4 regions of the Streptomyces sp. NPDC051286 genome follow, and region 3 is predicted to be linked to each of the others. Evidence: riboswitches for the same ligand, from Rfam matches in the RefSeq annotation. Region 3 holds a riboswitch; each other region holds the start of a gene.
What was found. Region 3 has a riboswitch for cobalamin ahead of ACIBB8_RS31535 (ribonucleoside-diphosphate reductase subunit alpha). Riboswitches for the same ligand answer to the same signal wherever they lie in the genome.
Positions count from the first base shown of each region.

Region 1: linked by a shared signal. The riboswitch ahead of ACIBB8_RS30990 (ABC transporter substrate-binding protein) and the one ahead of ACIBB8_RS31535 (ribonucleoside-diphosphate reductase subunit alpha) in region 3 are both predicted to bind cobalamin.
Region 2: linked by a shared signal. The riboswitch ahead of ACIBB8_RS30360 (cobalamin biosynthesis protein) and the one ahead of ACIBB8_RS31535 (ribonucleoside-diphosphate reductase subunit alpha) in region 3 are both predicted to bind cobalamin.
Region 4: linked by a shared signal. The riboswitch ahead of cobN (cobaltochelatase subunit CobN) and the one ahead of ACIBB8_RS31535 (ribonucleoside-diphosphate reductase subunit alpha) in region 3 are both predicted to bind cobalamin.

Region 1 is NZ_JBITER010000046.1:18,373-25,670, reverse strand. It holds gene ACIBB8_RS31000 (ABC transporter ATP-binding protein) at 1-695, opposite strand, end outside; gene ACIBB8_RS30995 (FecCD family ABC transporter permease) at 692-1,786, opposite strand; gene ACIBB8_RS30990 (ABC transporter substrate-binding protein) at 1,783-2,850, opposite strand; cobalamin riboswitch at 2,886-3,074, opposite strand; gene ACIBB8_RS30985 (beta-ketoacyl-[acyl-carrier-protein] synthase family protein) at 3,157-4,380, opposite strand; gene ACIBB8_RS30980 (acyl carrier protein) at 4,377-4,637, opposite strand; partial or broken gene ACIBB8_RS30975 (acyl-CoA dehydrogenase) at 4,753-6,788, opposite strand; gene ACIBB8_RS30970 (beta-ketoacyl-[acyl-carrier-protein] synthase family protein) at 6,864-7,298, opposite strand, start outside.
Region 2 is NZ_JBITER010000043.1:32,088-39,385, reverse strand. It holds gene ACIBB8_RS30370 (putative cobaltochelatase) at 1-1,190, opposite strand, end outside; partial or broken gene ACIBB8_RS30365 (cobyric acid synthase) at 1,209-2,947, opposite strand; gene ACIBB8_RS30360 (cobalamin biosynthesis protein) at 2,944-3,924, opposite strand; cobalamin riboswitch at 4,072-4,203, opposite strand; gene ACIBB8_RS30355 (hypothetical protein) at 4,356-4,589, opposite strand; gene ACIBB8_RS30350 (anion permease) at 4,602-5,891, opposite strand; gene ACIBB8_RS30345 (class II aldolase/adducin family protein) at 6,176-6,889, shown strand; gene ACIBB8_RS30340 (alpha/beta hydrolase) at 6,964-7,298, shown strand, end outside.
Region 3 is NZ_JBITER010000049.1:7,696-14,993, forward strand. It holds gene ACIBB8_RS31510 (extracellular solute-binding protein) at 1-314, opposite strand, end outside; gene ACIBB8_RS31515 (GntR family transcriptional regulator) at 620-1,384, shown strand; gene ACIBB8_RS31520 (DUF3311 domain-containing protein) at 1,575-1,829, shown strand; gene mctP (monocarboxylate uptake permease MctP) at 1,826-3,481, shown strand; gene ACIBB8_RS31530 (GNAT family N-acetyltransferase) at 3,548-3,808, shown strand; cobalamin riboswitch at 3,854-3,986, shown strand; gene ACIBB8_RS31535 (ribonucleoside-diphosphate reductase subunit alpha) at 4,130-6,526, shown strand; gene ACIBB8_RS31540 (ribonucleotide-diphosphate reductase subunit beta) at 6,526-7,298, shown strand, end outside.
Region 4 is NZ_JBITER010000026.1:62,942-70,239, forward strand. It holds gene ACIBB8_RS24735 (adenosine deaminase) at 1-1,255, opposite strand, end outside; gene cobN (cobaltochelatase subunit CobN) at 1,621-5,220, opposite strand; cobalamin riboswitch at 5,291-5,422, opposite strand; gene cobG (precorrin-3B synthase) at 5,504-6,796, shown strand; gene ACIBB8_RS24750 (precorrin-8X methylmutase) at 6,853-7,298, shown strand, end outside.

The DNA.
Region 1 (7,298 bases), on a different contig from region 3:
TCGGTGATCACCTCTGCCGGGGTACCGGCGGCTACCACCCGCCCCTCGTTCATGACGACGATCCGGTCGCAGAACATCGCGGCCAGATTGAGGTCGTGCAGGGCGATGACACCGGTGACGGGCAGCGAGGTGACCAGGGACAACAGCTCCAGCTGGTGCTGGATGTCGAGATGGTTCGTCGGCTCGTCCAGCAGCAGTTCACGCGGCTGCTGCGCCAGTGCGCGGGCGATCTGGACACGCTGGCGCTCGCCCCCGGAGAGCGTGTGCCAGGACTGGTCGCTGCGTTCGGCGAGTCCAGTGCGTTCCAGTGCCTCGCGTACCGCGTCTTCGTCCGCGCGGCTGGGCGCCGACCAGGCGCGGCGGTGCGGAATGCGGCCGAGCCCCACAACGTCCCGGACGCGCAGCTCGACCTGGGTGTCGGCGTGCTGGTCTACCACGGCGACCCGCTGCGCGACGGTGCGCCGGCCGATCGCGGCGAGTGGTTCGCCGTCGAGCGTCACCACGCCCGCCGCCGGCGCGAGGACCCCCGCGAGCACCCGCAGCAGCGTGGACTTGCCCGACCCGTTGGGGCCGAGGAGTCCGACGGTCGCACCGGGCGGGGGGACGAGGGAGACTCCGTCGAGGACGAGACGGCCGCCCGCCTCCCGGGAGACCCGCTGGGCGCGCAGACCTGCGGCGGCCCTGATGGATGTCATGTGGTCCTCCGGGTGCGGTACAGGACCAGGACGAACGCGGGTACGCCGATGAGGGCGGTGACGACGCCCACCGGCACCTCCTGCGGCGCGAGGACGGTCCGGGCGAGCGTGTCGACCCAGACGAGGAACACCGCCCCGGCCAGCGCGGTGACCGGTAGCAGCCGCCGGTGTCCGGAGCCGGTGAGCGCCCGGGCGGCATGAGGCAGCACCAGCCCGACAAAGCCGATGGCACCCGCCGAGCTGACGAGCGCGGCGGTCAGCAGCGCGGTCGTGCAGAGCAGCACGATCCGGGTGCGGCCGACATCGACTCCCAGGGCGGCGGCCGCGTCCTGACCGAAGGCGAAGGCGTCAAGCGTACGGGCGTGGCCCAGAGAGATCAGCAAGGTCACGACGAGCACGGTGAAGCAGACCCACACATCAGTCCAGCCGACCCCGCTGAGCGAGCCGAGCAACCAGAACAGCACGCCGCGGGTCTGCTCGGCGTCGGCCGAGGTCATCACCACAAAAGAGGTCAGCGCGGAGAACAACTGCATGGCCGCGACGCCGGAGAGGACGACCCGGTCCGGCGTACCGCCGAGGGTATGACTGAGCAGCAGCACCAGGGTGAACGAGCAGAGCGCCCCGATGAACGCCCCGGTCGAGATCGACACCGCTCCCCCGCCCACCCCGAGTACCACGACCACGACCGCGCCCGTCGACGCCCCGGAGGAGACGCCAAGGACGAACGGGTCGGCGAGCGGGTTGCGGAGCAGGGACTGCATGACCGTGCCGCACACCGCGAGTCCGGCGCCGCACACGGCGGCGAGCAGAGTACGGGGCATGCGCAGGTTCCAGATGATGCCGTCCCGGATCGGGGTGAGCCGCGAGTCGCCCAACCCGAGATGGGCGGCCACCGCGGACCAGACGTCGGCGACGGAGATCCGGGCAGGGCCGATGGTGACGGCGACGGCGACGGACAGGGCGAGCAGGGCGACGCCCGCGGCCCACAGCACACCGTCGCGCAGCCCCCGTGCGCCACCGGCCCTGCGGTGTGCATCGGTTCCGGGTGCCTGCTCCGTACGTACCCCTGCGACCCGTTCGGTGTCCGTCACCCGGCGAGCCCGAACGTCCGCAGTCCGGCGGCGACCTGTTCCAGACCCTCGACCGTCCGGATGGACGGGTTCATGGCCTGCCCGCTGAGCAGCACGTACCGCTTGTGCTTGACGGCGTCCATGTTCTTCGTCGCGGGATTGGACTCCAGGAACTCGATCTTCTTCGCGGCGCTCTCGGCGGTCTGTGCCCTGCGCGTCAGATCGCCGATGACCAGGACGTCGGGGTTGCGGTCGGCGACGGTCTCCCAGCTGATCTGGGGCCATTCCTCATGGGTGTCGTCGAAGACGTTCTTCGCTCCGAGCTCCCTGGTGATGACGCCGGGTGCGCCGCAGCAGCCTGCCAGGTACGGGGCCTTGGAGTCGGAGAACCAGTAGAGGAGAGTGGCGTCGGAGGCGTCGATGCCGTCGGTGGCCTTCTTCACCCGCTCCCGCAGCCGGGCGACGAGCTCGTCGCCGCGCTGCGGGACACCGAACACCGCGGCCAGGTCGCGCACTTCACCGTAGACGCTGTCCATGGTCAGTGCTTCGGTACGCGCTCCGTCGCCGCCGCCGGTGTTGTCCTTGCCGGTGCAGTCGGCGGGCGACACGTAGGTGGGGACACCGAGCTCCTCGAACTGTTCACGGGGGGCGACGCCGCCCTTGGCCAGGGTCGATTCGAACGAGGCGCTGACGAAGTCGGGTTCCTGGTCGAGGACCTTCTCCGACGACGGCCGGTTCTCCGAGAGGCGTGGCACCTTCGCGTTGGCCTTCTCCAGCCCCTTCATCACCGGGTCGGTCCAGGTGGCTGTGGCCGCCAGCCGGTCGGCGAGGCCGAGGGAGAGCAGGATCTCCGTCGATCCCTGGTCGACGGAGACGGCGTGGTGCGGAGCGGCTTCGACGGTGACGGTGCGGCCGCAGTTCCTGAGCGTCACCGGATAGCCTTCGCCATCAGCTGACTTGGCCGTGGAGTTGTCGGTCCCTCCGCCGCACGCGGTCAGCAGGAGGAGTGCCGCCGAGAACAGGGCGGCAGCGCGGGCGGGGCTGGCTATGGACGGCACGGAGTCCCTCTGCGTCTCAGGGCTCATGCGCGGAGCCCGCTGTACGGAGTGCTGTCGCCCGGTACCGGGCGGCAGGTGCCAGCAGGTCTTCGGACTCGGGTTCCTTCGGACGGGACGCCTTCCCAGGACACCCGTGGATGTCCCAGTGGCCGTGGCCCCGCCCGTCCCCCTCACCGCTGCGCGTCAGCTCCGGATTCGCACCGGATTCCCTGGCCCCTACGTGGAGTTTGACTGGCTTTGGCAAGCTATCACGCTGCTCCGCGCGGCTCGTCGGCGGTGCGGTGGGGCCAACGGCGCCCCGGCCGTACCGCCCCGGCATGTGCCGCCCCCTGCCTACGGACGCTGGAGGGCGACCACGGCGTTGTGGCCGCCGAACCCGAAGGAGTGGCTCACGGCGCGCCGGACGGGCCGGAGGCGGGGCTGTCCGGTGACGCAGTCGATGTCGAACTCGGTCGCCGGGGCGTCCAGGTTGGCGATCGGCGGTACGACCCCGCGCTGCAGCGTGAGGATCGTCAGCCCCGCCTCGATGGCTCCGGCAGCTCCCATGCAGTGGCCCAGTACCCCCTTGGGGGCGGTGACGGGTGGCCGGTGCGGGTAGGCCCGGCTGATGAGAGCGGCTTCGGTGGCGTCGCCCAGCGGTGTCGACGTGCCGTGCGCGTTGACGTGCTCGACGTCCTCGGCCGCCCAGTCCGCGTCGCGCAGCGCGGCCTCGACCGCGGCCCGGGCGACGGCGCCGGACGGGTGCGGACTGGTGGGATGGTGGGCGTCGGTGGTGGCGCCCGTCCCGGCGAGCAACGCCCGCGGGACCGCTGCCCGGGCCCGTGCGTCATCCGCCCGTTCCAGCACCATGACGGCGGCACCCTCCCCCATGACCAGACCGGCACGGTCGGCCGCGAACGGCCGGCAGAGGCGGGCTGGGTCGCCGTCCCTCGTGGCGGCGGCACCGGACCGCGCGAATCCGGTCATGGCGACCGGGAAGACGATCGACTCGGTGGCTCCGGCGATCGCGAGGTCGCACTGCCCGGTGACCAGCAGGTCCCGCGCGACGGAGAGCGCGGTGACCCCGGACGAACAGGCGGTGCACGGCGCCAGGCTGGGACCGGTCGCCCCCATCCGGATGGCGATCTCCGCCGCGGGCATGTTCGGAATGGTGAGGAGGATCCCCGCCGGCGAGGTGGCCCCGGGTCCGCGCCGGTCGAGGGCAACGGCCTGTTCGGTCAGGCCCGCGGAGCCTCCGCTGCTGGTGCCGACGACCACGGCGACCCGGCTGCCGTCCCAGTCGGCCGGGTCCAGTCCGGCGTCCGCGACCGCTTCCCGTGCGGCGAGGACGGCGAACTTGACGTACCTCCCCATCCGGAAAGCCGCACGGCCGCCGACCGCTTCGTCCAGATCGATGCCGGAGACCGTGCACGCGAAGTCGATCGCGCAGCCTTCGAGCTCGGGGACGGTGCGGGCCGGTGAGACCCCGGCGCACACCCCGTCCCAGGTGGCGTCGGTGTCGTTGCCGACCGGGGTGATCATCCCCAGGCCGGTGACGGCGACGGCAGGCCTGTTCATCGGGCGTTGCTCATCGCAGGGTCGCCGCTCACGACGGCATCGATGAACATCGTGATGTCGGCAAGGGTGGCGTCCTTGTAGAGCTTGTCGGAGTTGGCCTCGACCCCCAGCGTCTCCTTGATGATGACGGCGAACTCGGCGACGGCGAGGGAGTCCATCTCCAGGCTGTCCATCGTGGAACCCGGAAGGATCTCGGCGGCGGGCACCTTGAAGGTGTTCGTGAGAACGTCGGTGATCTGGGGGTGAATAGCGCTCATGATCTTCCTCTTCGCTAGGTCGTGCGGGTCGCGCAGTTCTTGCAGGTTCTGCTGATGCCCGGGACGGCGGAGCGCACGGTCCCGACGCCGAAGTAACTGACTCCCGATCTGCCGGTTACGCCTTGCGGCGAACCGCTTCGCCAACGATCACCCGCGGCTTCGTACAGCGCCGGGAAAGGACGGATTCGGTCCCCCAGTACGCCAGCAGAACGGCCCGGACTCCGAGGGCCCCGACCGCGTCCCGTACCCGGCACAGCCGCCCGGCGGTGCGCTCGTCCGAAGCATTCACCGCTCCCCCTGCGCCTCGGCGGTGGTGTGCCAGGACGCCTCCGGATCGTCGTACGCATCGACGTAGCCGGCGCCCGCGATGGGCCAGTTCGCGAACACCTCTTCGGGCAGCGCGAAGGACTCGATCAGGGCGGGCAGATGCCCGGCGACGGCGGCGATCAGCTGCTCGACGGCGTCCGGCAGGGCGTTGACCTGATCAGTGGTCAGGTGACCGGCGGCGAGCAGATCGCCACTGTTGCGGGCCACCCATTGGAGGGCGAACAGCCGCTCCAGTTCGGCCAGCCTCTCGAGGCCAGGACCTTCCGGCAGTTCTGCGACCGCCTCCGCGTACGCCTCGGCCGCCTGTCGGCGGGCGTGCGCCTCGACGCCCCGCAGGGCGGGCCCGGACGCCGCGTTCCACCGCGCCAGCGGATCACCGTGCGCTGCGCTGCTCATCCGCTCCCTGGCGCGGGCGAACCAGATGACCTCCACCCGCGCATGCAGCCACCCCAGGAACCGGGGGTCGGCGAGCTCTCCGGTCCCCCGGTCCGAGGTGCCGCCATCCACGGCCGGTGAGGCGGCGAAGAGCATTTCCGCGGCGGCCTTGGCGTGGATGGCCAGGTTGTCGCCCTCGGCGGTGATCACCGCCTCCACGCCGGTGATCAGCTCGGTCATGCCGTTGTTCTCCAACAGCGCCTGTGCTCCGCATCGTTCGCGGCACTCGACAACAACGGCACGGGCCTGCCAGGTGATCCACCCCTTCGCGACGGCGACCAGCCGCTCCGCCTCGGCCCGTCCCGTCTCCGTACCGGTGCCGAGCTGTTCCTCCCAGCGGTCGAGGGCCCTGCGGTGCAGCAGGCTCATCGCGAACACCGTGGCCATGGCCTCGGCGAGCGGGCCGTGATGGCTGCGGTGGGCAATCACCCGCACGCGTTCCGTGGCGCGCGGCCCGGAGATGTGCCGATGGCCCCCGTAGCGCACGGCGACGGCGAGCGTCGCGCGCGCGGAGCCGACCGCGCAGGCGCTCATGGAAATCTTGCCGACGGTGACGCGTGCGATCGAGGTGAGGAAGCGACGCCTGCGATTGGGCAGAACGCTGCTGAACTCCCCGTCGTCGCCGATCCGTCCGTGCTGACCGCCGAGCAGGGCGTCACGCCCCACGAAGACCCGGTCGAAAGAGGTCAGACAGTGGTCGACGGGGCTGCCCAGACGCGCCGGCAGCCTGCGGACGCGTACCCCCGGGAGAGCGTGCGTGTCGTCGGTGAGCGGCACCAGGAAGAGAAAGACGCCGTGGTCGGCGCCGTCGGCGAGCAGGCGCGCCGCAACCAGTCCGGCCTTGGGGCCGCCGGCCGGACTGGTGTTGGGCATGAACTTCTGTGCCCCGGCGTGCGGGGTGTGCAGCACGAACCCGTCGCGTGCGCGGTCGTACGTCGCCGTGGTCTCCATGGCCACCGCGTCATTGCCGTGCGCCACCTCCGTACAGAGGAAGGTGCCGATGCGCCGCAACCGGAGGAAGTCCGACAGGTCACGGCGGTTGTCGCCTGCGTGGTCGAGGAGGCTGCCGAGGAAGAGGTTGTAGTGGATGCCCGCAACGGTGGTGAGCGCCGGATCGACCGGGCCGAGCCACTCGTGCAGGGCGGCGAGGGCGCGGGGGTCGGCGGCGGGCCCTGCTGCGCTTTCGAGCGCGCTGTTGAGGATCCTCAGCCGTTCGTACGTCAGGGCAAGACGCTCGTCGGCACTGCGGCCGACCGGGCAGCGGAATGGTTCCGTAGAGATCAGCCGACGCCAGAAGTCATGCTCCTGAAGGAAGTTGACGCCGAAGAGGACGCCTCTCAACAGGTCAGCAGTGCCGTGGACGGTGGTGCTGTCGATCGTTGCGGTCATGAACAGGAGAACGATGAAGGAACGGCGAGGACACACCTCGCCGCTCCCACCGGGACCTGCGGGCGGTCCGGCCGGTCAGACACGCTGGAAGGCGAGAGCGACGTTGTGTCCGCCGAAGCCGAAGGAGTGGCTGACGGCGCGCTCGACGGACTGCCGGCGGGGCTCCTTGGTCACGCAGTCGAGCGCGAACCCGCCCGGCAACGCATCCAGGTTGGCGATCGGCGGCACGATGCCCTGCTCCAGGGTCAGTACGGTCGCCACCGCCTCGATCGCCCCGGATGCGGCGAGGGTGTGTCCGACCACCCCCTTCGGAGCGGTGACCGAGGGCCGGTGCGGGAAGAGCCGGGAGATGAGCGCGGTCTCCATCGCGTCGTTCAACGGAGTGGATGTGCCGTGCGCGTTGATGTGGTCGACCTCGCGGGGCGCCCAGCCCGCCTCGTGCAGCGCCGCCTCCACCGCCCGCTGCGCGCCGCGCCCGTCGGGTGTCGGGGCAGTGGGGTGGTGGGCGTC
Region 2 (7,298 bases), on a different contig from region 3:
GCAGCACGTACGGGCTGCTGCTCGCCGCCGTCGGCCGGCCGCCCCTGCGAGGGCAGTCCGGGCGTGTCGCCGTTCCCCGCCTCGGGCTGCGGCGGCGTGTCGGGCCCATCCCCCCGCGGGGGCTGCCCACCTCCACCCGGCCCGTCCGGACCGGGGTCGTCCCCGCTCCCGTCGCCTTCACCGCTGTTCTGCTCCAGCGTGTCGTCGAGCTTGTCCTCGTCGAGACCGGGCGCGTCGAACGGATTGCGGCGGCGTCGGTGGGGGAGCGCCAGCAGGGCGGCCTGCCGGACGTCCTCGGCGAGCACGTCGGTACGTCCCGCCCACGCGGCCAGCGCGGTCGCGGTGCGGGCCATCACGATGTCGGCGCGCATCCCGTCGACCTCGAAGGCCGCACAGGTGGCGGCGATCTGCCGCAACGCACGGTCCCCGAGCACCACGTGGGGAAGGAGCGCCCGCGCGGCGGCGATCCGCTCCCGCAACTCCCCTTCCTCCTCGGCCCACCGGGCGGCGAACCCGGCCGGATCGTCGTCGTACGCGAGCCGCCGCCGGACGACCTCGACCCGCTGATCGGTGTCGCGTGACGCGGCGACCTCGACGGTCAGCCCGAACCGGTCGAGCAACTGCGGCCGCAGCTCGCCCTCTTCGGGGTTCATCGTTCCGACGAGCAGGAACCGCGCGGCATGCCGTACGGAGACGCCTTCGCGTTCCACGTACGAGGCACCCATGGCAGCCGCGTCCAGCAGCAGATCCACCAGGTGGTCATGGAGCAGGTTGACCTCGTCGACGTACAGGATTCCGCGATGCGCGTCGGCGAGGAGCCCCGGCTCGAACGCCTTGACCCCGTCGGTGAGTGCCCGCTCGATGTCGAGCGCCCCGACGAGCCGGTCCTCGGAGGCGCCCACCGGCAGTTCCACGGTCCGCGCCGCCCGCGACACGCCGCCTCCGGCCTCGTGGGGCCCATCGGGACACGCCGGATCGGGCGACACCGGGTCACACGAGAACCGGCATCCGGAGACGACATCGACTTCGGGCATGAGCGCGGCGAGCGCCCGCACGGCGGTGGACTTGGCGGTCCCCTTCTCCCCACGCACGAGCACACCACCGACGGCGGGCGATACGGCGTTCAGCAACAGTCCGAGCCGCAGATCGTCCTGGCCGACGATGGCAGTAAAGGGATACGGGGTACTCACAAAGCCTCCTTGACGACGTCATCCATCCAAATCCATCCAAGAACCGGTGACCCGTTCCGGCCCGCCACCCAGTCCGCCCGGCCCGCTGTCCAGCGCTTTTGGGCGACGGCTCAGCCCGTCCGGCACCTGAGGACCGGGGCCCGGGGCGGAGGTCCGGTCACGGGAAGGTGCGGGCCGGGGAACAGAGTCCGCGGAGGGCGTCCCCCTCACGCCCACCCTCCGGTCTCCCCGGCCCCACGGGCCGCCGGCACCTCCGGCGCCCCGGGGCCCACAAAGGGCAGTCCCTCCGGTACCCCCGCCTCGATCAACCGCATCAACGCCCCCGTATCCGCGTGCTCCTCGATCAGATCCCCCAGCCGGTCCAGCTGTTCCTCCCGCAACGCCCCGAAACTCGTGTCGGGTGCGGCCACGAACCGCCGTCCCGCCGTTCGCGCGACCTCCCCCAGGAACCGCCGCCGGAACGCATCGCTCTCCAGCGACCCGTGCCAGTGCGTCCCCCACACCGCGCCGACCCGGCACCCGTCCAGGAACGGCTCGCCGCCCCGCACATCGGCGACCCCGTGGTGGATCTCGTACCCCTCCACCGGCTCCCCGAGCGCCGTACCGACCGGCCGGGCGAGGGTCTTCTCACGGTCGAACCGGATCCGCACCGGCAGCAGTCCGAGCCCGTCGACCCGCCCCGCCCGCGACTCCACCTCGTCCTCGATCTGCTCCGCGAGCACCTGGAACCCGCCACAGATGCCGAGCACCGGACGCCCCTGCGCCGCCCGTCGCAGCAACGCGTCGGCCAGCCCCCATTCCCGCAGCCAGGCCAGCGCCTTCACCGTCCCGCGCGTGCCCGGCACGATCACCAGATCCGCGTCGGCCAGCTCCTCCGCCCGGTCCACGAACCGCACCACGACACCCGGCTCGGCGGCCAGCGCGTCCACATCGGTGAAGTTGGACATCAGCGGCACGGCGCACACCGCGACCCGCAGCACGTCCTCGCCGTGCGGCGGAGCGACGACCGACTCGCGTACGGCCCCGCGGAGCGAGACCCGTAGCCCGTCCTCCTCGTCGATGCCCAGGCCGTGGGCGAACGGCAGCACTCCGTACGTCCGCCGCCCGGTCAGCCCGTGCAGCATGTCGAGACCCGGCTCCAGGAGCGACACGTCGCCGCGGAACTTGTTGACCAGATAGCCGGCGATCAGAGCCTGATCCTCGGCGCTGAGCAGCGCCGTCGTGCCGAAGAACGAGGCGAAGACGCCACCGCGGTCGATGTCACCGACGACGACGACGGGGAACCCCGCAGCCCGCGCGATCCCCATGTTCACGATGTCGGTGCGCCGCAGATTGATCTCGGCCGGGCTGCCCGCCCCCTCGCAGATCACGGCGTCATAGGTGCCCCGAAGCTGCTCCAGACAGTCCACGACCGTGCCGAACAGCGATTCCTGTCGCCCCCCGTGGTAACCGCGTGCGCTCATCTCGCCCACCGGCCTGCCCATCAGGACGACCTGACTGGACCGGTCGCCGCCGGGCTTGAGCAGCACCGGGTTCATCAGCGCGGTCGGTTCCACCCGGGCGGCCTGCGCCTGCATCGCCTGCGCGCGTCCGATCTCCGCGCCCTCGCGGGTGACGAACGAGTTCAGCGACATGTTCTGCGCCTTGAACGGCGCGACCTTCACACCCTGGCGCACCAGCCACCGGCAGATGCCTGCCGTGACGACGCTCTTGCCCGCGTCCGACGTGGTTCCGGCGACCAGCAGCCCGCCGCTCATTTCCCGCTCCGTCCCGCGGCCGCACGCCGCCCCGAGGGCGACCAGCGTCCCGCGATCAGCCGGCCCGCCGCGCACACGCCGAGGGCCAGTACCCCCACGCGGCGCGACAGCCGCACCGCGCGCTCGATGTCCCCGGTCTGCACCGCACGGCCGGTCGCGCCGTTCAGTACCGGCCGGTGCTCGACACGCCCGCCGTACGCGAGGGTCCCGCCGAGCCGTACGCCGAGTGCCCCCGCGAACGAGGCCTCCACCGGACCCGCGTTGGGGCTCGGATGCCTGCCCGCGTCCGCCCGCCAGGCCCGCAGCGCTCGACGTGGCTGCCCCCCGGCAACCACGGCGAGCGCTGCGGTGAGCCTGGCGCCGGGCCAGCCCGCGACGTCGTCCAGGCGGGCCGAGGCCCAGCCGTAGCGCACATGGCGGGGCGACTTGTGCCCGACCATCGCGTCGAGGGTGTTGACGGCGCGGAAGGCGACGAGTCCGGGCACGCCACCCAGCGCGCCCCACACGAGGGCACCCACCACCGCGTCCGAGGTGTTCTCGGCCACGGACTCCACCACGGCGCGCGCGATCTGCGGCCCGTCGAGGGAGTGCGGGTCGCGCCCGCACAGATGGGGGAGGCGCTCCCGGGCCAGCTCGATGTCACCGGCGGCGAGCGCGCCGCCGATGGCGCGCGCCTCGCGACCCAGCGAGGTGCCGCCGACGACGGACCAGGTGGCGGCCGCGGTCAGCGCGACGGAGGCGGCGGGATGACGGCGTACGGCACGGGCGGCGAGCGCGGCTCCACCCGCAGCGCCTCCGGCGCAGACCAGGGTGTGCAGGGCGCCCCACCCGCGGTGGTCGCGCCACAGACGCCGTTCGAGGCCCGCCGCGGCCCGCCCGAAGGCGGCGACCGGATGCCCCCGGCGGGGATCACCGAGCAGCAGATCGCCGATCAGGCCGGCGGCGGCGCCGTACGCGAAGATGCGGTCGGCTCGCACGGCTCAGCCGGCCGCGCTGCCTCGAAGGACCTCGGTACAGCCGGCTCCTGGTGAGAGCGGCACAGAAACGGCGGACGCACGGCAGCCGGGCATGGCGATATGTCCTCACTCAGGGTCCGCGCCCTGGTTCGACGTGACCGGCGGCGAGAGTCTCCTGGCTCCCGGATCCGCAGTTCCCCCGGCCTTCCAGCCCGCATGCGCGGGCCGTGACTTCCGGTGTGGGGGACTGCTCCCCGGTGACAGTGGCGGGACCGCGCCGGATTCACACCGGCTTCCTCTGCTGTCGCCGTAAATGGCTCCGGCAGTCCACCACGCTCCGCGAACGCCCGTCAACCTGGCGTTGACCTGCGGTGGTGCAGTGTGCGCAGACGCACATCGGGCAGGACACACGTGAGGTGTGTCCGGCCCGATGGCGGAGTGCGGAAAGGGGCTCAGGCGACGATCAGATAGATCCCGTACGCGACCGAGGCCGCACAGAGCCCGAAGCAGAGGTACGCGCCCGCGCGGGCGAGCACCAGGGAGCCTCCGGTGGAGCCGCCCTGCGCGGCCGGTTCCGGCTGCTTGGAGAGGCCGACGATGCCCAGGGTGAAGAGGCCCACCAGCGCGACGGTGACGACGAGCGAGACGCCGAAGACGGTGCCGAGAGCTGCCCAGTCGATGTTCATGGTGATCTGTCCTTACACCGTGGCGGGCCGCGCCGGATCGGCGGCGACGGTTCCGGGCTGGGCCGGGATGGTGGTCTTGAGGTCCGTGGTCGTGTCCACTGCCGTGGCGACCGCGGCCGCTCCGGCGGGCGGCGGCGGGGTGACGGCCGCGATGGCGGTGGTGATGACACCCGCCGGTTCGGCGACCTCACCGGTGGGCGCGACATCGCCGTGCCCGACCGGCTTGCGCCGGGACAGCAGCCAGATCGCTCCGGAGCCCGCGACGAGCAGGACGGCGACGGCGACGACACCCCAGGTGCCCTGCTTGGTGAGGAACTCCGCGCCCGCGCCGACCAGACCCGCGGCCGGCAGGGTCAGACCCCAGGCGGCGAACATCCGGGTCGCGGTGGACCACCGGACCACGCCGCCCTGGCGGCCCAGACCCGCACCCATCACGGCGCCGGAGCAGGACTGGGTGGTGGAGAGGGAGAAGCCGAGGTGCGAGGAGGCCAGGATGACCGTGGCCGCGCTGGTCTGGGCGGCGAAGCCCTGCGGCGGCTTGAGCTCGGTGAGGCCGCTGCCCATGGTGCGGATGATGCGCCAGCCGCCCAGGTAGGTGCCGAGCGCGATGGCCAGACCGGCGGAGACGATGACCCAGACCGGCGGGTTCGAGCCGGGGGACAGGACGCCACCGGTGACCAGGGCCAGGGTGATGACGCCCATGGTCTTCTGCGCGTCGTTGGTGCCGTGGGCGAGCGAGACCAGTCCGGCCGAGGCGATCTGGCCGGCCCGGTAGCCCTTGGCAGTTGCCTTCTCCTGGGCCTCGTTGCGGTTCCCGCCGCCGATCCGGTACGTCAGCCTGGTCGCCAGCAGCGCGGCGACACCCGCGACGACCGGGGCGGCGACCGCGGGAAGCAGCACCTTGGTGACGACGGTTCCGCCGTTGACCGAGGACCAGCCCGCCGACATCACCGCGGCGCCGATCAGACCGCCGAAGAGTGCGTGGGACGAGCTGGACGGCAGGCCGACCAGCCAGGTGAGCAGATTCCACAGAATGGCGCCGACGAGGGCCGCGAAGATGACTTCTGTCCGCAGTCCGTCCTCGTTGATGATCCCGCCGGAGATCGTTTTGGCGACTTCCACCGACAGGAAGGCGCCGACGAGGTTGAGAGCGGCGGACATGGCCACCGCTGTCTTGGGTTTGAGGGCACCGGTCGAGATGGTGGTCGCCATCGCGTTCGCGGTGTCATGGAAACCGTTCGTGAAATCGAACACTAGAGCTGTCACGATCACAATCGCGAGGAGCAGCGTGATGTGTTCCATTTACCCAGGCAATCGTTCGACGTCATTGGCACGTGGAACGTAGGCAACCTGGGTGAACGGAAGATGAACTGAGCGGGGCTCTGTGGTGACTCCAAGCGGAGTTGAGTCACTCTTTTTGTCGGGTCACCGACAGTCGATGCGGGGGTGCAGCGCCTGTCGTGGCCGGGTTTCGCCCCTCCCGCCTCGCTTCACGCCCTCTGATCCGGGTGCCCGGAAACCTCCGAAAAGAGATGTGGATCACCCGACGTCTCCTGCCGTGCCGGACCCGCTGACAGGATTCCCCTATGACTGAGCATCACGAGGACGCGCACAGCGGGCATAACGGGCACAACGGGCGCGATGCGAACGACGCACGCGACGCGATCGAGCAGGCCTGGAACGGTGTCGTCGCCACCGCCCGCAGGACCGCTGCGGAGGGCCTGGTGGTCGGCACCTCGGGCAATGTGTCGGCGCGGGTCGGCGACCTCGTCCTGGTCACCCCGAGCGGTGTGCCGTACGACCGGCTGGGCCCCGGCGACACCGTGGCCGTCGACCTCCACGGCAACCAGGTGCTCGGCGCCCTCGCCCCGACCAGCGAACTCCCGCTCCACCTGGCGGTCTACCGCAACACCGACGCCGCCGCCGTCGTGCACACCCACGCCGTGCACGCCACGGCCGTCTCCACCCTCGTCCCCGAGGTCCCGCTGGTGCACTACGCCGCCGCCATGCTCGGCGGTCCTGTTCGTACCGCGGCCTACGCGCGCTACGGAACGCAGGAGCTGGCCGAGCACATGCTGGCCGCCTTGCGTGACCGCACGGGCTGTCTGCTCCGCAACCACGGAACCGTCACCTACGGATCCACCCTCGACCAGGCCTACGACCGCACCGCCCAGCTGGAATGGATGTGCCGGCTCTGGCTCACCGCGAGCTCCGTACCCGGCCACACCCCGTCCCTGCTCTCCCTCGCTCAGCTGCGCGACGTGCAGGACGCCCTGAAGGGGTACGGACAACCCGGCTGACCGGGAGCCTTGGCGAGCCATCGGACGGCCCCTGTCCACTGGCAGGGCGCGGCACACCCCCCGACACTGAAGCAGTGCGCCCGGCAACAGCGGCGGCAGCAGCCGTCACCACCCTCCTCGGCGTCGGCGCGGCAGCGGTCGTGGCCGGCCGGTACGCCAGCGGCGCCGCCCTGAGGGTGCCGTCCGGACGTCCGCTCCCCGCCGACCGGAGGCTCACCGTGCACGCCACGGCGGCCGGGCAGGTCACACTGACCCGCTCCTTCGCCGCGCTCCGGCCCGGTACGTACGGGCTGGTGGGCGACGGCGTCCAGGCCGTCGTCGGCCCGGTGGTCGAGCAGGCGCCGCACGCCCCCGACGCCGTCGTACGCAGACTGGAACGTGTCAACGACGGCAGCCTGGAACCCGGCGC
Region 3 (7,298 bases):
TGGGTGTTGCCGACCTCGATGACGTCCGGCGGGGTCGACTCGGAGAGAGCCGTCGTGATCTTCTGCTGAATGCCGTCCCACTTCTGGGTCTGGAACTTCAGCGTGGCGCCGGTCTTCTTCTTGAAGGCGGCGGTGAGGTCCTTGGTCCAGCCGGGAGGCGTGGAGCCGTCCATGGCCCAGACAGTCAGCGTCTGGCCCTTGTAGCTGTCGGGCCCGGACTTCTTGCTGCTGTCGGTCTTGTCGTCCGAGCCACAGGCAGTGGCACCGGCCAAGAGAGCCACCACACCGATGGCCGCGATGAGTCCGCGCTTCACGACACCCTCCTCAGGGATGCAAGAGAATTCCCCCCACCACCCGAGATCGCCGTCCGTCGCACAATTGCTTACGACGGGTACTGCCCGTGGGGCTGGGACCTGGTCTTTAATGGTTTAGACCAGTACTCGGAGCTTGGCCTAGACCTTTAGGGGTGTCAAGGGTGTATAAGAAGTGCACTCGCGTCCGTTATAGGACCGACACCTGAGGGAGGGCGACGAGCCGTGACCGGACCGTGCCACCATGTGAGCCGCAACAGACGGAGGAGCAGGTGACGGCAGCAACGCAGCAGTCGGGAAGGCGGGCCATGAGTGCCGACGGGGGCAGTACGGAGAACGAGACGGGCGCGGGCACACGCACCGCACGGGTCCCGAAGTACTACCGGCTGAAGCGCCACCTCCTCGACATGACGGACACCATGCCGCCCGGCACCCCGGTGCCACCGGAGCGGACCCTGGCCGCCGAGTTCGACACCTCGCGCACCACCGTGCGCCAGGCGCTCCAGGAGCTGGTCGTCGAGGGCCGGCTGGAGCGCATCCAGGGCAAGGGCACGTTCGTGGCGAAGCCGAAGGTCTCGCAGGCCCTGCAGCTCACCTCGTACACCGAGGACATGCGCGCCCAGGGGCTGGAACCGACCTCTCAACTCCTGGACATCGGATATGTCACGGCCGACGACACCCTCGCCGGGCTGCTGGACATCACAACCGGCGGCCGGGTGCTGCGGATCGAGCGACTCCGCCTGGCCAGCGGTGAACCGATGGCCATCGAGACCACACACCTTTCGGCCAAACGCTTTCCCGCGTTGCGTCGTTCGCTGGTGAAGTACGCCTCGCTCTACACCGCGCTGGCCGAGGTCTACGACGTACGGCTCGCCGAGGCCGAGGAGACGATCGAGACCTCGCTCGCCACCCCGCGCGAAGCCGGTCTGCTCGGTACGGACGTGGGTCTGCCGATGCTCATGCTGTCCCGTCACTCCCTGGACGGACGCGGCGAACCGGTCGAATGGGTGCGGTCGGTGTACCGCGGCGACCGTTACAAGTTCGTGGCGCGTCTGAAGCGGCCGACCGACTGAAACCGCGGACCGGCTCCTGACCGGACAACTGTCCGGACGCGGACAGAGCGTCAGGAGTCGGTCCCCCGGGCAGAATCCCTCCAGCGGCTCCGTCACACTTTTGACGGACAGGGGGTGACGGTAGCCGGAACACTCCCCTAGATTTCCTGCGCATGACAACAGGTGATCAGCGAGGGGACGGAGGCACCACATGCCCGAGGAAACAGACGCGAAACCACCGACAGTCACACCGGTGAGAGTGCTCATCGCCCTCTGTCTCGCCGCCCCGTTCGTGGCGATGCTCTGGGTGGGTTCGTACGCGAGGGTGAACCCCACCTTCATCGGAATCCCGTTCTTCTACTGGTACCAGATGCTCTGGGTACTGATCTCCACGGCGCTCACGATGGTCGCGTACAAGCTCTGGCAGCGTGACCAGCGCGCCCGCAAGGGGGGTGCGTCGGCATGAAGGACGGCGTGAACGGCGTCGCGCTCGGCGTCTTCATCTTCTTCTTCCTGGCCGTCACGGTCATCGGCTTCATGGCCGCGCGCTGGCGCAAGGCCGAGAACGAGGCCAGTCTGCACGAATGGGGCCTGGGCGGCAGGTCGTTCGGCACCTGGGTCACCTGGTTCCTCCTCGGCGGCGATCTGTACACCGCGTACACCTTCGTCGCCGTACCCGCCGCGATCTACGCAGCGGGAGCGGCCGGCTTCTTCGCGGTCCCGTACACCATCCTGGTGTACCCGCTGATCTTCACCTTCCTGCCGCGTCTGTGGTCGGTCTCGCACAAGCACGGGTACGTCACCACCTCGGACTTCGTCCGAGGTCGCTTCGGATCGAAGGGTCTGTCGCTGGCGGTCGCCGTCACCGGCATCCTCGCCACGATGCCGTACATCGCGCTCCAGCTCGTCGGCATCCAGGCGGTGCTGGACGTGATGGGCGTCGGCGGCGGCGAGAACACCAACTGGTTCGTCAAGGACCTGCCGTTGCTGATCGCGTTCGCGGTGCTCGCCGCGTACACGTACTCCTCCGGGCTGCGCGCTCCCGCGCTGATCGCGTTCGTCAAGGACGGGCTGATCTACCTGGTCATCGCGGTAGCGATCATCTACATCCCGATCAAGCTGGGCGGCTTCGACGACATCTTCACCAAGGCGGGCGACGCGTTCTCACAGACCAACCCCGCAACCGGCAAACCGCGCGGCGCCCTCGCGCCCGCCGATCCCGGCCAATGGGGTTACGCGACCCTGGCCCTGGGTTCGGCGCTCGCCCTCTTCATGTACCCGCACTCGATCACGGCGACGCTCTCCAGTCGCAGCCGTGAGGTGATCCGGCGGAACACCACGATCCTGCCGCTGTACTCGCTGATGCTGGGCCTGCTGGCGCTGCTCGGCTTCATGGCGATCGCCGCCGGAGTCAAGGTGGAGAACGGACAGTTGGCGATCCCGCAGCTGTTCGAGAACATGTTCCCCGACTGGTTCGCCGGTGTGGCGTTCGCCGCGATCGGCATCGGCGCGCTGGTTCCCGCCGCGATCATGTCGATCGCCGCGGCGAACCTCTTCACCCGGAACATCTACAAGGACTTCCTGAAGCCCGACGCGACCCCGGCCCAGGAGACGAAGGTCTCCAAGCTGGTGTCGCTGGTGGTGAAGGTCGGGGCGCTCGTCTTCGTCCTCACCATGGACAAGACGGTCGCGATCAACTTCCAGTTGCTTGGCGGGATCTGGATCCTGCAGACGTTCCCGGCACTGGTCGGCGGCCTGTTCACCCGGTGGTTCCACCGCTGGGCGCTGCTCGCGGGCTGGGCAGTCGGCATGGTGTACGGCACGCTCGCCGCATACGGAGTGGCGAGCCCGACCCAGGCGCACTTCGGCGGCTCCTCGAAGGAGATCCCGGGGATCGGCGAGATCGGCTACATCGGTCTGACGGCGTTCGTGCTGAACGCCGTGGTGACCGCGGTGCTGACCTTCGTCCTGAACGCGGTGAAGGCCCCGGCGGGCGTCGACGAGACCTCTCCGGCGGACTACACGGCGGACGCGGGCGACCCGGGCGTCCAGGTGGAACTCCCCTCGGCCAGGCCCGAGTCGAGCCCGTCACCCGACGCGAGCCCGTCCGCCGGCTAGTGCCTTGCCGGACGGGCTGCACCCAGCCCGTCCGGCGCCACCCCACCGGTACGGCACACTCCCGGCATGGACCTGTCGATCCGCCGAGTTCCGGATGCTCACCGTCGCACGGGGGCGCGTGGCCACGGGGCGGGCGAGGCCCTCGTGCGGGCCTGTATCGCCCGGGCACGGGCCGCGGAGGGCGTCGAGCGGCTTGTCCAGTCCACCCAGTCGACCATGTCCGGCGCCCACCGGATCTGCCATCGGCTCGGCTTCGTACCCCCACCGGAACACGACCGGGATCCCATTGCGGGCGTCGCGCTGCTCACGTACAACCTGAGCCTGTGAACCGATTCGACACAACATGTGGGGGCTGCCTCATCGGGCGGCCCCCACATGTATGCTCATGCTCGCTGTCGCCGCAGGGAAATCCGGTGCGAATCCGGAACTGTCCCGCAACGGTATATTCGGGTCCCTTTTGCGCACCCTGAAAGTCCGAGGACCTGCCGACAGCGCGTCCGGCTCGACCGATCCGGACGCCCAGACGTCCGGGCCTCGCGGATGGGCCGGTGGACGCTGCACGCAGTGCTGCCCTCCTTCTTCGGGCATGCCTCCGTGCGGCTGCCCCGCTCACCCGCCGGCCCCGAGCCGAGCGAGGGAGAGCACCACGTGACCATCGCGCCAGCCGATCCGGCTTCAGTCGCCGAGTCCGCGGGAACCACGAACGACGGACCCGGGGCCGCACTGCTGCGGACCCTGACCGACCTCACTGCCGATCTGCCCGACACCGACCCCGGCCGCGTCGCCGCCGCCGCGCTGCGCGGCCGCAACGCCGCGTCGGACGAGGCGGAGTTGCGCACGCTGGCCACCGAGGCCGCCGCGGGTCTGATCGCCGAGGACCCCGCGTACTCCCGGCTCGCCGCCCGTCTCCTGACCCGCACCATCGCGGACGAGGCGGCCGGTCAGGGCGCGCTGTCGTTCTCCGCCTCGGTCGCCGTCGGCCACCGCGAGGGTCTGATCGCGGACCGCACGGCCGCGTTCGTGGCGCTCCACGCGGCCCGGCTCGACGCGCTGGTCGAGCAGTCCCTCGCCGACGGCGCCGCCGACCGGTTCGGCTACTTCGGGCTGCGGACACTGCACAGCCGCTATCTGCTGCGCCACCCGCTCACCCGCCAGGTCATCGAGACGCCGCAGCACTTCATGCTGCGCGTCGCCGCCGGCCTCGCCGAGGACGAGTCGGTGCGCGCACTGGACGAGGTCGCCGCGCTGTACGGCCTGATGAGCCGCCTCGACTACCTCCCCTCCTCCCCCACACTCTTCAACTCCGGCACCCGGCACCCGCAGATGTCCTCCTGCTATCTGCTGGACTCACCGCTGGACGAGCTCGACTCCATCTACGACCGTTACCACCAGGTGGCGCGGCTCTCCAAGCACGCGGGCGGCATCGGCCTCTCGTACTCCCGGATCCGCGCCCGCGGTTCGCTGATCCGCGGCACCAACGGGCACTCCAACGGCATCGTGCCGTTCCTGAAGACGCTCGACGCCTCGGTCGCCGCAGTGAACCAGGGCGGCCGCCGCAAGGGCGCCGCCGCCGTCTACCTGGAGACGTGGCACGCGGACATCGAGGAATTCCTGGAGCTGCGCGACAACACGGGCGAGGACCAGCGGCGTACGCACAACCTCAACCTGGCGCACTGGATCCCGGACGAGTTCATGCGCCGGGTCGACGCGGACGGCGACTGGTCGCTGTTCTCCCCCGCCGATGTGCCGGAACTGGTCGACCTGTGGGGCGACGAGTTCGACGCCGCGTACCGGGCCGCCGAGGCCAAGGGCCTGGCCCGCAAGTCGATGCCCGCGCGTGAGCTGTACGGCCGGATGATGCGGACGCTCGCGCAGACCGGTCAGGGCTGGATGACGTTCAAGGACGCCTCCAACCGGACGGCCAACCAGACCGCAGAGCAGGGTCGCGTCGTCCACTCGTCGAACCTGTGCACCGAGATCCTCGAAGTCACCGACGACGGCGAGACCGCCGTCTGCAACCTCGGTTCGGTCAACCTCGGTTCGTTCGTGGCCGACGGCGACATCGACTGGGAGCGGCTGGACTCCACCGTCCGTACCGCCGTGACGTTCCTCGACCGGGTCGTCGACATCAACTTCTACCCGACCGAGCAGGCCGGCCGCTCCAACGCCCGCTGGCGTCCGGTGGGGCTGGGCGCGATGGGGCTCCAGGACGTCTTCTTCCGGCTGCGGCTGCCGTTCGACTCCCCCGAGGCCCGCGCGCTCTCCACGAAGATCTCCGAGCGGATCATGCTCGCCGCGTACGAGGCGTCCTGCGACCTCGCCGAGCGGTCCGGTCCGCTGCCCGCCTGGTCCGAGACGCGCGCCGCCCGCGGCGTGCTGCACCCCGACCACTACGACACCGAGCTGAGCTGGCCGGAGCGCTGGGACGCGCTGCGCGCCCGGATCGCGAAGACCGGCATGCGCAACTCGCTGCTGCTCGCCATCGCTCCGACCGCCACGATCGCCTCGATCGCCGGGGTGTACGAGTGCATCGAGCCGCAGGTCTCCAACCTCTTCAAGCGCGAAACGCTCAGCGGTGAGTTCCTCCAGGTCAACGCCTATCTGGTGAACGAGCTGAAGCAGCTGGGCGTGTGGGACGCGCGGACCCGCGAGGCACTGCGCGAGGCGAGCGGCTCGGTGCAGGGCTTCCCCTGGATCCCGGAGGACGTACGGGCTCTGTACCGCACGGCATGGGAGATCCCGCAGCGCGGTCTGATCGACATGGCAGCGGCGCGCACGCCGTTCCTGGACCAGAGCCAGTCGCTGAACCTGTTCCTGGAGACGCCGACGATCGGCAAACTTTCCTCGATGTACGCGTACGCCTGGAAGCAGGGGCTGAAGACGACGTACTACCTGCGCTCGCGCCCGGCCACCCGGATCGCCCGGGCGGCGTCCGGCCGTGCCGCGGCCACCGCTTCCCTTCCCGTGCAGCAGGCTTCGGCTCCCGACGCGGACGCGATCGCCTGCTCCCTCGAAAACCCCGAGTCCTGCGAGGCCTGCCAGTAATGAAATCGACCGACAAGAATCTGCTCGACCCGGGCTTCGAACTGACTCTGCGGCCCATGCGCTACCCGGACTTCTACGAGCGCTACCGCGACGCGATCAAGAACACCTGGACGGTCGAGGAGGTCGACCTCCACTCCGACGTCGCCGATCTCGCCAAGCTGACACCCGCCGAGCAGCACATGATCGGCCGGCTCGTCGCGTTCTTCGCGACCGGTGACTCGATCGTCTCCAACAACCTCGTACTGACCCTGTACAAGCACATCAACTCCCCGGAAGCGCGGCTGTACCTGTCGCGTCAGCTCTTCGAGGAGGCCGTGCACGTCCAGTTCTATCTGACGTTGCTCGACACCTATCTGCCCGACCCGGACGACCGTGCGGCCGCGTTCGACGCGGTGGAGGAGATCCCCTCCATCCGGGAGAAGGCGCAGTTCTGCTTCAAGTGGATGGATTCGGTCGAGAAGATCGAGCGGCTGGAGACGCAGGCCGACCGCCGTCGCTTCCTGCTGAACCTGATCTGCTTCGCGGCGTGCATCGAGGGGCTCTTCTTCTACGGCGCGTTCGCGTACGTCTACTGGTTCCGCTCGCGCGGTCTGCTGCACGGCCTCGCCACGGGGACCAACTGGGTCTTCCGTGATGAAACGATGCATATGAACTTCGCGTTCGAGGTCGTGGACACCGTCCGCAAGGAGGAGCCCGAGCTCTTCGACGACGCCCTCCAGCAGCAGGTCACCGACATGCTGAAGGAGGCCGTCGACGCGGAGCTGCAGTTCGG
Region 4 (7,298 bases), on a different contig from region 3:
GGTGGTCGGCGCCCTTGACCCCGAGGATCTGCGCGTTGCTGCTGAACGGGACCTCGACCGCGATCTGCCGGGCGGCCATGGTTCGGGCGAGCTGCTGCCAGTTGTCCTCGTGGACCAGGTCGACACCGTGGCCGATGCGCTCGGCGTGTGCGATGTTCACGGCCTCACCGATGTGGAAGGTCAGGTCCTCGGGCTTGACCAGTCCGGGCCACAACTCGCCTGCGTGCAGGGTGATGTGCGCCTTGGGGTACACGCGGTGCAGGTAGTCGAGCATCCGCATCTGGAGGCTGTAGTTCTGCAGGGAGCTGTCCCAGTCCTCCGGTTGCACCAGATTGACGGCGACGAACCGCTTGTCCCGTTCGGCGAGGCGCAGTCCCAGGGCCATCTGCGTGAAGACCCGCTCGGGCGAACTGCCGCGCGACACCTGGGCGATCCAGCGCACCGGCAGCCGGCAGCCGGCCTTTGCGCGGGGCGTGCCGCACTGTGCTGCCGTGCGGAACTCCGCGTCGGACTCGAACGTCTCCCGGCTCGCCTCGGCGACCAGTTTGTCGAGCTTGCCACCGGCCAGCAGCTTGCCGTGCAGCTTGGCCAGGTCCGGGTCCCAGCCGACCTCGGCGGCGAGATCCCTCGCGCCGTCCGACGCGGGGGTCACCATCGTCTCCAGATAGAACTGGTTCTGCCCCGCGACGGTGTTGGCCACTTCGGCGAGGAGCTTGCCCCGGTGGCGCCAGGTGACCTCACCGAACTTCCCGAAGGTGTCGAAGAAGTGGTCGTGTCCCGACTGCCCCGGCGGGAAGTCCTGCATGGACCACGCCTGCAGCACCGAGCGGCGGAAGGGGCCGTCGGGCAGGGCGTCCGACGCCGGCCGCCGGCCGGGGCCGCACGGTGGCTGCACCGCGGTCAGCGTCGTCTCGTCGATGCACAGGCCGTCTTCTGCGGCGAGTGAGATCAGGTACTCGGTCGAGACGGCGCCGGACAGGTGGTTGTGCAGGTCCCCTCCCTTCGGCAATGCCGTGAAGAAGGCCTTCAGCGCGGCCGGATCGTGCCGGATCGCGGCGAGCCGCGCGGAGGCCAGGGACTCCCCACGGGTGGGCGGGGGCAGGGGTACGGCGGCGGGGGACCGGGTGGCGGCCACCGGCTGCGCGGCGGCGGGCAGCGAGCCCGGCAGCAGGGACAGGACGGCGAGGGCGCCGAGACCGATCGGGGCCAGGAGGCCACGCGGGCGGCGCACGGAGCGGCGGTTCACGGAGATCACCTGCGCATGATCCCGAGTTCCGCCGATGCTGAACGCGCGACGGGCGGTCACCCGGCCGGGACCACCCGGCCGAGTGATCACGCCAGACGTCCTGCCGATTCTTCCCGGCGGTCCACGAGCGTCCGGCGCACCCACCTGTTCGTCGGCCGTCTGCTCCGCGGCCGGCGTGGGTCCGGTACGGCCTGTTCCTGCACGGACGGTCGGTCGGCCGACCGCCCCTCGGGGGACGGCCGGTCGGGCGGCTCACGCGTGACCGGCCGTGGTGCGGTCGGACCGGGTGCCGGGGAAGCCGACGAGAGGGCGGCGCGGTGGGTGTGGCGCCCCGTGCGGAACGGAGCGCCACACCCACGTACGCCTGCCGGCCCTCAGTCCTCGCCCTCCAGGTCCCCCTCCGTCTCCAGGAACGCCCGGCGCAGCGCCTCCAGTACCGCAGGGTCCGGCTCGGCCCACATGCCGCGGGACTCGGCCTCCAGGAGGCGTTCCGCGATGCCGTGCAGGGCCCAGGGGTTGGCCTGCTGCAGGAATTCGCGGTTGGTCGGGTCCAGGACGTACGTCTCGGTGAGCTTGTCGTACATCCAGTCGGCTACCACGCCCGTCGTCGCGTCGTAGCCGAAGAGGTAGTCGACTGTCGCGGCGAGTTCGAAGGCGCCCTTGTAGCCGTGGCGGCGCATCGCCTCGATCCACTTGGGGTTGACCACGCGGGCGCGGAAGACGCGGGACGTCTCCTCGACGAGGGTGCGGGTGCGGACCGTCTCCGGGCGGGTGGAGTCGCCGATGTACGCCTCCGGGGCGGTGCCGCGCAGGGCGCGGACCGTGGCCACCATGCCGCCGTGGTACTGGAAGTAGTCGTCCGAGTCCGCGATGTCGTGCTCTCGGGTGTCCGTGTTCTTGGCGGCCACGGCGATGCGCTTGTACGCCGTCTCCATCTCGTCGCGGGCCGGGCGCCCATCGAGTTCGCGGCCGTAGGCGTAACCGCCCCAGACGGTGTAGACCTCGGCGAGGTCGGCGTCGGTGCGCCAGTCGCGGCTGTCGATGAGCTGGAGGAGACCCGCTCCGTAGGTACCGGGGCGGGAACCGAAGATGCGGGTGGTGGCCCGGCGTTCGTCGCCGTGTTCGGCGAGGTCGGCCTGGGCGTGCGCCCGGATGTGGTTCTGCTCGGCCGGTTCGTCGAGGGAAGCGGCGAGACGTACCGCGTCGTCGAGCAGGCCGATGGTGTGCGGGAACGCGTCTCGGAAGAAGCCGGAGATGCGCAGCGTCACATCGATGCGCGGGCGGCCCAGCTCGGCGAGGTCGATCGGTTCCAGGCCGGTGACGCGGCGCGAGGCGTCGTCCCAGACCGGGCGGACGCCGAGCAGCGCCAGCGCCTCGGCGACGTCGTCGCCGGAGGTGCGCATCGCGCTGGTGCCCCACAGGGAGAGGCCGACCGAGGTGGGCCACTCGCCGTTGTCGGTGCGGTAGCGCTCCAGGAGCGAGTCGGCCAGGGCCTGACCGGTCTCCCAGGCGAGGCGGGACGGGACCGCCTTCGGGTCGACGGAGTAGAAGTTGCGGCCGGTCGGCAGGACGTTGACCAGGCCGCGCAGCGGGGATCCGGAGGGGCCCGCCGGGACGAAGCCGCCGTTCAGGGCGTGGACGGTGTGCTCGAGTTCGGCGGTGGTGGCGGACAGCCGGGGGACCACCTCGCGGGCGGCGAAGTCGAGGATGTCCGCGACCGGTCGGGGATGCGATGCCGTTACGGTCGCGACCGCCGCCGGGTCCCAGTCCGCGTCCTCCATCGCCTGGACCAGGGCGCGTGCCTGTTCCTCGGCCTCGTCGGCGGTGGTGCGGGTGGCAGCGGACTCGTCAAGCCCGAGTGCCTCGCGCAGGCCGGGCAGCGACGCCGTACCGCCCCAGATCTGGCGGGCGCGCAGGATCGCCAGGACCAGGTTGACCCGGTCCGCACCGGCCGGGGCACCGCCCAGGACGTGCAGGCCGTCGCGGATCTGGGCGTCCTTGATCTCGCAGAGCCAGCCGTCCAGATGCATGATGAACTCGTCGAAACCCTCGTCGTCCGGGCGGTCGTCGAGCCCGAGGTCGTGGTCGAGCTTGGCGGCCTGGATCAGGGTCCAGATCTGGGCGCGGATCGCGGGCAGTTTCGCCGGGTCCATCGCGGCGATCTGGGCGTGTTCGTCGAGGAGTTGCTCCAGGCGCGCGATGTCGCCGTAGCTGTCCGCGCGGGCCATCGGCGGCACGAGGTGGTCGATCAGGGTGGCGTGGACGCGGCGCTTGGCCTGCGTGCCCTCGCCCGGGTCGTTCACCAGGAACGGGTAGACGAGCGGGAGATCGCCCAGTGCCGCGTCCGGGCCGCAGTCCGCGGAGAGGCCCGCGTTCTTGCCGGGCAGCCACTCCAGGTTGCCGTGCTTGCCGAGGTGGATCATCGCGTCGGCCCCGAAACCGCCGTCGTCCCGCGCCGCCGCGATCCAGCGGTACGCGGCCAAGTAGTGGTGCGAGGGCGGCAGATCGGGGTCGTGGTAGATCGCGATCGGGTTCTCGCCGAAGCCGCGGGGCGGCTGGATGAGAATGAGGAGGTTCCCGCGGCGCAGGGCGGCGAGCACGATGTCGCCCTCCGGATTGCGGGAGCGGTCCACGAACATCTCGCCGGGCGGCGGACCCCAGTGCCGCTCGACGGCGTCGCGGAGTCCGTCCGGGAGCGTGGCGTACCAGCGCCGGTAGTCGGCGGCCGGGATACGGACCGGGTTGCGGGCCAGCTGCTCCTCGGTCAGCCACTCCTGGTCGTGGCCGCCGGCCTCGATCAGGGCGTAGATCAGCTCGTCGCCGTCGCCGGAGACCAGGCCGGGGAGTTCGTCCTCGGGCCCGAAGTCGTAGCCCTCGGCGCGCAGTCGGCGCAGCAGGGCGACAGCACTGGCGGGGGTGTCGAGCCCGACGGCGTTGCCGATACGGGAGTGCTTGGTCGGGTAGGCGGAGAGGACGAGTGCCAGGCGCTTGTCCCCGGCCGGGATGTGGCGAAGCCGTGCGTGGCGTACGGCGATTCCGGCGACGCGTGCGGCGCGTTCGGTGTCGGCGACGTACGTGGGCAGTCCGTCCTCGTCGATCTCCTTGAAGGAGAACGGGACGGTGATCAGCCGGCCGTCGAACTCGGGGACCGCGATCTGGCTGGCCGCGTCGAGCGGGGAGACACCCTCGTCGTTGTCCTCCCAGTCGCTGCGCGAGCTGGTCAGGCAGAGAGCCTGCAGGATCGGTACGTCGAGTCCGGTGAGCGCACCCGCGTCCCAGGACTCGTCGTCGCCGCCCGCCGATGCCTCGGCGGGCCGGGTGCCGCCCGCGGCGAGGACGGTGGTGACGATGGCGTCGGCGGCGCGCAGTTCGTCGATGAGTGCGGGTTCCGGGGTACGCAGGGAGGCGACGTACAGGGGGAGGGCGCGGGCGCCCGCGTCCTCGATCGACCGGCAGAGCGCGTCGACGAACGCGGTGTTCCCGCTCATGTGGTGGGCGCGGTAGTAGAGCACCGCGACGGTCGGGCCGTCACAGGCGCGCGCGGTGCGCTCCAGGGGTCCCCAGGACGGTGCGGGTGCCGGAGGCTCGAAGCCGTGGCCGGTCAGCAGCACGGTGTCGGAGAGGAACCGGGCCAGCTGGTCCAGGTTGGCCGGGCCGCCGTGCGCCAAGTAGGCGTGCGCCTCGGCGGCGAGCCCGATCGGGACGGTGGAGGCGGCCATCAGCTGGGCGTCGGGGGCCTGTTCGCCGGTGAGGACGACGACCGGCCTGCCGGTGGCGAGGACCTGGTCGAGCCCTTCCTGCCAGGCGCGGACCCCGCCGAGGAGGCGTACGACGACGAGGTCGGCGCCGTCGAGGAGAACGGGGAGGCCGTCGAGCGGCAGGCGCGAGGGATTGGCGTAGCGGTAGGTCACCGGACCGTCCGCGGCGCGGGCGCTGAGCAGGTCGGTGTCGGACGTCGACAGGAGCAGGATCATGCGGCGTCGGGCCTTCCTCGGGGTGTCCACGCCCCGGGCGGTGTCGGAATGGGTCTCCCCTGCTCGAGCGGTGTCGAGACCTTGGGGAAGGGAGTTCCTGACTCGCCCGGCCCAGGGCCGGACTCACAGTGGCGGGACCGCGCCGGACTCGCACCGGGCTTCCTCCCCTGTCGCCCAAGAGCCCGACAGGCTCTTGGGCGATACCGGGCCGGGTGGCCCGTTGCTAGGCATAGTAAGGGCCTTACATCGGATGGGATTCATACAGCTCAGAATGATGGTCGGTATGCTCGCCGCCATGTCCACTTCCGACACCCCGCCATCGGCCCCGGGGGAGCCCGTCTCCCGTGACCGCGGCGATGCCTGCCCGGGGTCGCTGCGGCTCCACCGGGCGGATGACGGGGCGCTGGCGCGGGTCCGGGTCCCCGGTGGCGTGCTGACTGCCCGACAAGCGGACGCGCTCCACGGTGCCGCACGGGAGTTGGGCGACGGTGAGCTGCATCTCACTTCGCGGGGCAATGTCCAGTTGCGCGGCCTCGGCCCGGAGTGCGGCGGACGGCTCGCCGAACTCCTGGGCGGGGCAGGGCTGCTGCCGTCCCGGAGCCATGAGCGGATACGCAACGTCGTGGCCTCCCCGCTCTCCGGGCTCGACGGCCGGGGCCACCGGGATGTCCGGCCGTGGCTGACCGCGCTGGACGCGCTGTTGTGCGGAAGTGACAAAGCGGCCGGGTTGTCCGGCCGCTTTCTCTTCGCGCTGGACGACGGCCGTGGTGACGTCGATGCCCTGGGCGCGGATGTGACGTTGCTGGGGCAGAGCGACGGGAGCGCGCTCCTGCGGATCGGGGCCGCGGAGGCGGTGCTGAGGGTCTCCGGGGACGATGCGCCGCGCGCGGCGCTCATCGCCGCCGAGACGTTTCTGGCGGCGGCGCAGGAGACGGGCGCCTGGCGGATGAGCGAACTGCCCTTTGCGGCCGAAGAGTTGCTGGAGGCGGTGCGGGTGGCACTGCGGGTGGCCGGTGCCGCGGAGCGCGTACCACCGGCGTCGGCGGCGCAGGAGCCCGCGTACGGCGTCGTGGGCACCGCGGTCTGTGTGGGGGTGCCGCTCGGGCGGCTCACCGGTGCTCAGTGGACGAGCCTGTCCCGCGTGGGCCGCGAGCTGCGGCTGACCCCGTGGCGGAGCGTCGTCGTGACGGGCGTGACGCCCGGCGACGCGGCGGTGCGGCTGCGCGAGTGGGATGCGGCCGGACTGATCGTCGGGCCCGGCTCCGCGTGGACGGGGATCGGTGCGTGCATCGGCCGGCCCGGCTGTGCGAAGTCCCTGGCGGATGTGCGGGGCGACGCGGAGGCCTTCGTACGGACCGCCGGAGAGCCCGTGGCCGGGCAGCTCCCCGTCCACTGGTCCGGCTGCGAACGCCGCTGCGGTCACCCCAAGGGCGCCTGGGCCGACGTCGTCGCCGTTCCGGGCGGGCACCAGGTGGCCCAGGTCCGCGGCGGTGAACGGGGCGCCCCCGTGACGGTTCACGGCAGCCCGTCCGACCTGGCCGCCGCGGTGAACGCCGCCCGCCGCACCCGTACCTGAACCACCGACCCGAGGGCGCTGCAGCCCGACCACCGACCGGAGAGAGCGAAACCACCGTGTTCCAGTACGAGAAGGACGGACCGGCGATCTACCGCCAGTCCTTCGCCACCATCCGCGCCGAGGCGGATCTCGCGGGGCTGCCCGCCGACGTCAGCCAGGTCGCGGTCCGCATGATCCACGCCTGCGGCATGGTCGACCTCGTACGCGACATCGACTTCACCCCGGGGGTCGTGGCCGGTGCCCGCGCGGCGCTGCGCTCCGGTGCGCCGATCCTGTGCGACGTGGCCATGGTCGCCAGCGGGGTCACCCGCAAGCGGCTGCCTGCCGGCAACGAGGTCATCTGCACCCTGTCGGACCCCACGGTCCCCGATCTCGCCAAGAAGCTGGGCACGACTCGCAGCGCCGCGGCGATGGAGCTGTGGCGGGACCGGATGGAGGGGGCGGTGGTGGCCGTGGGCAACGCACCGACCGCCCTGTTCCGGCTGCTTGAGATGATCGAGGA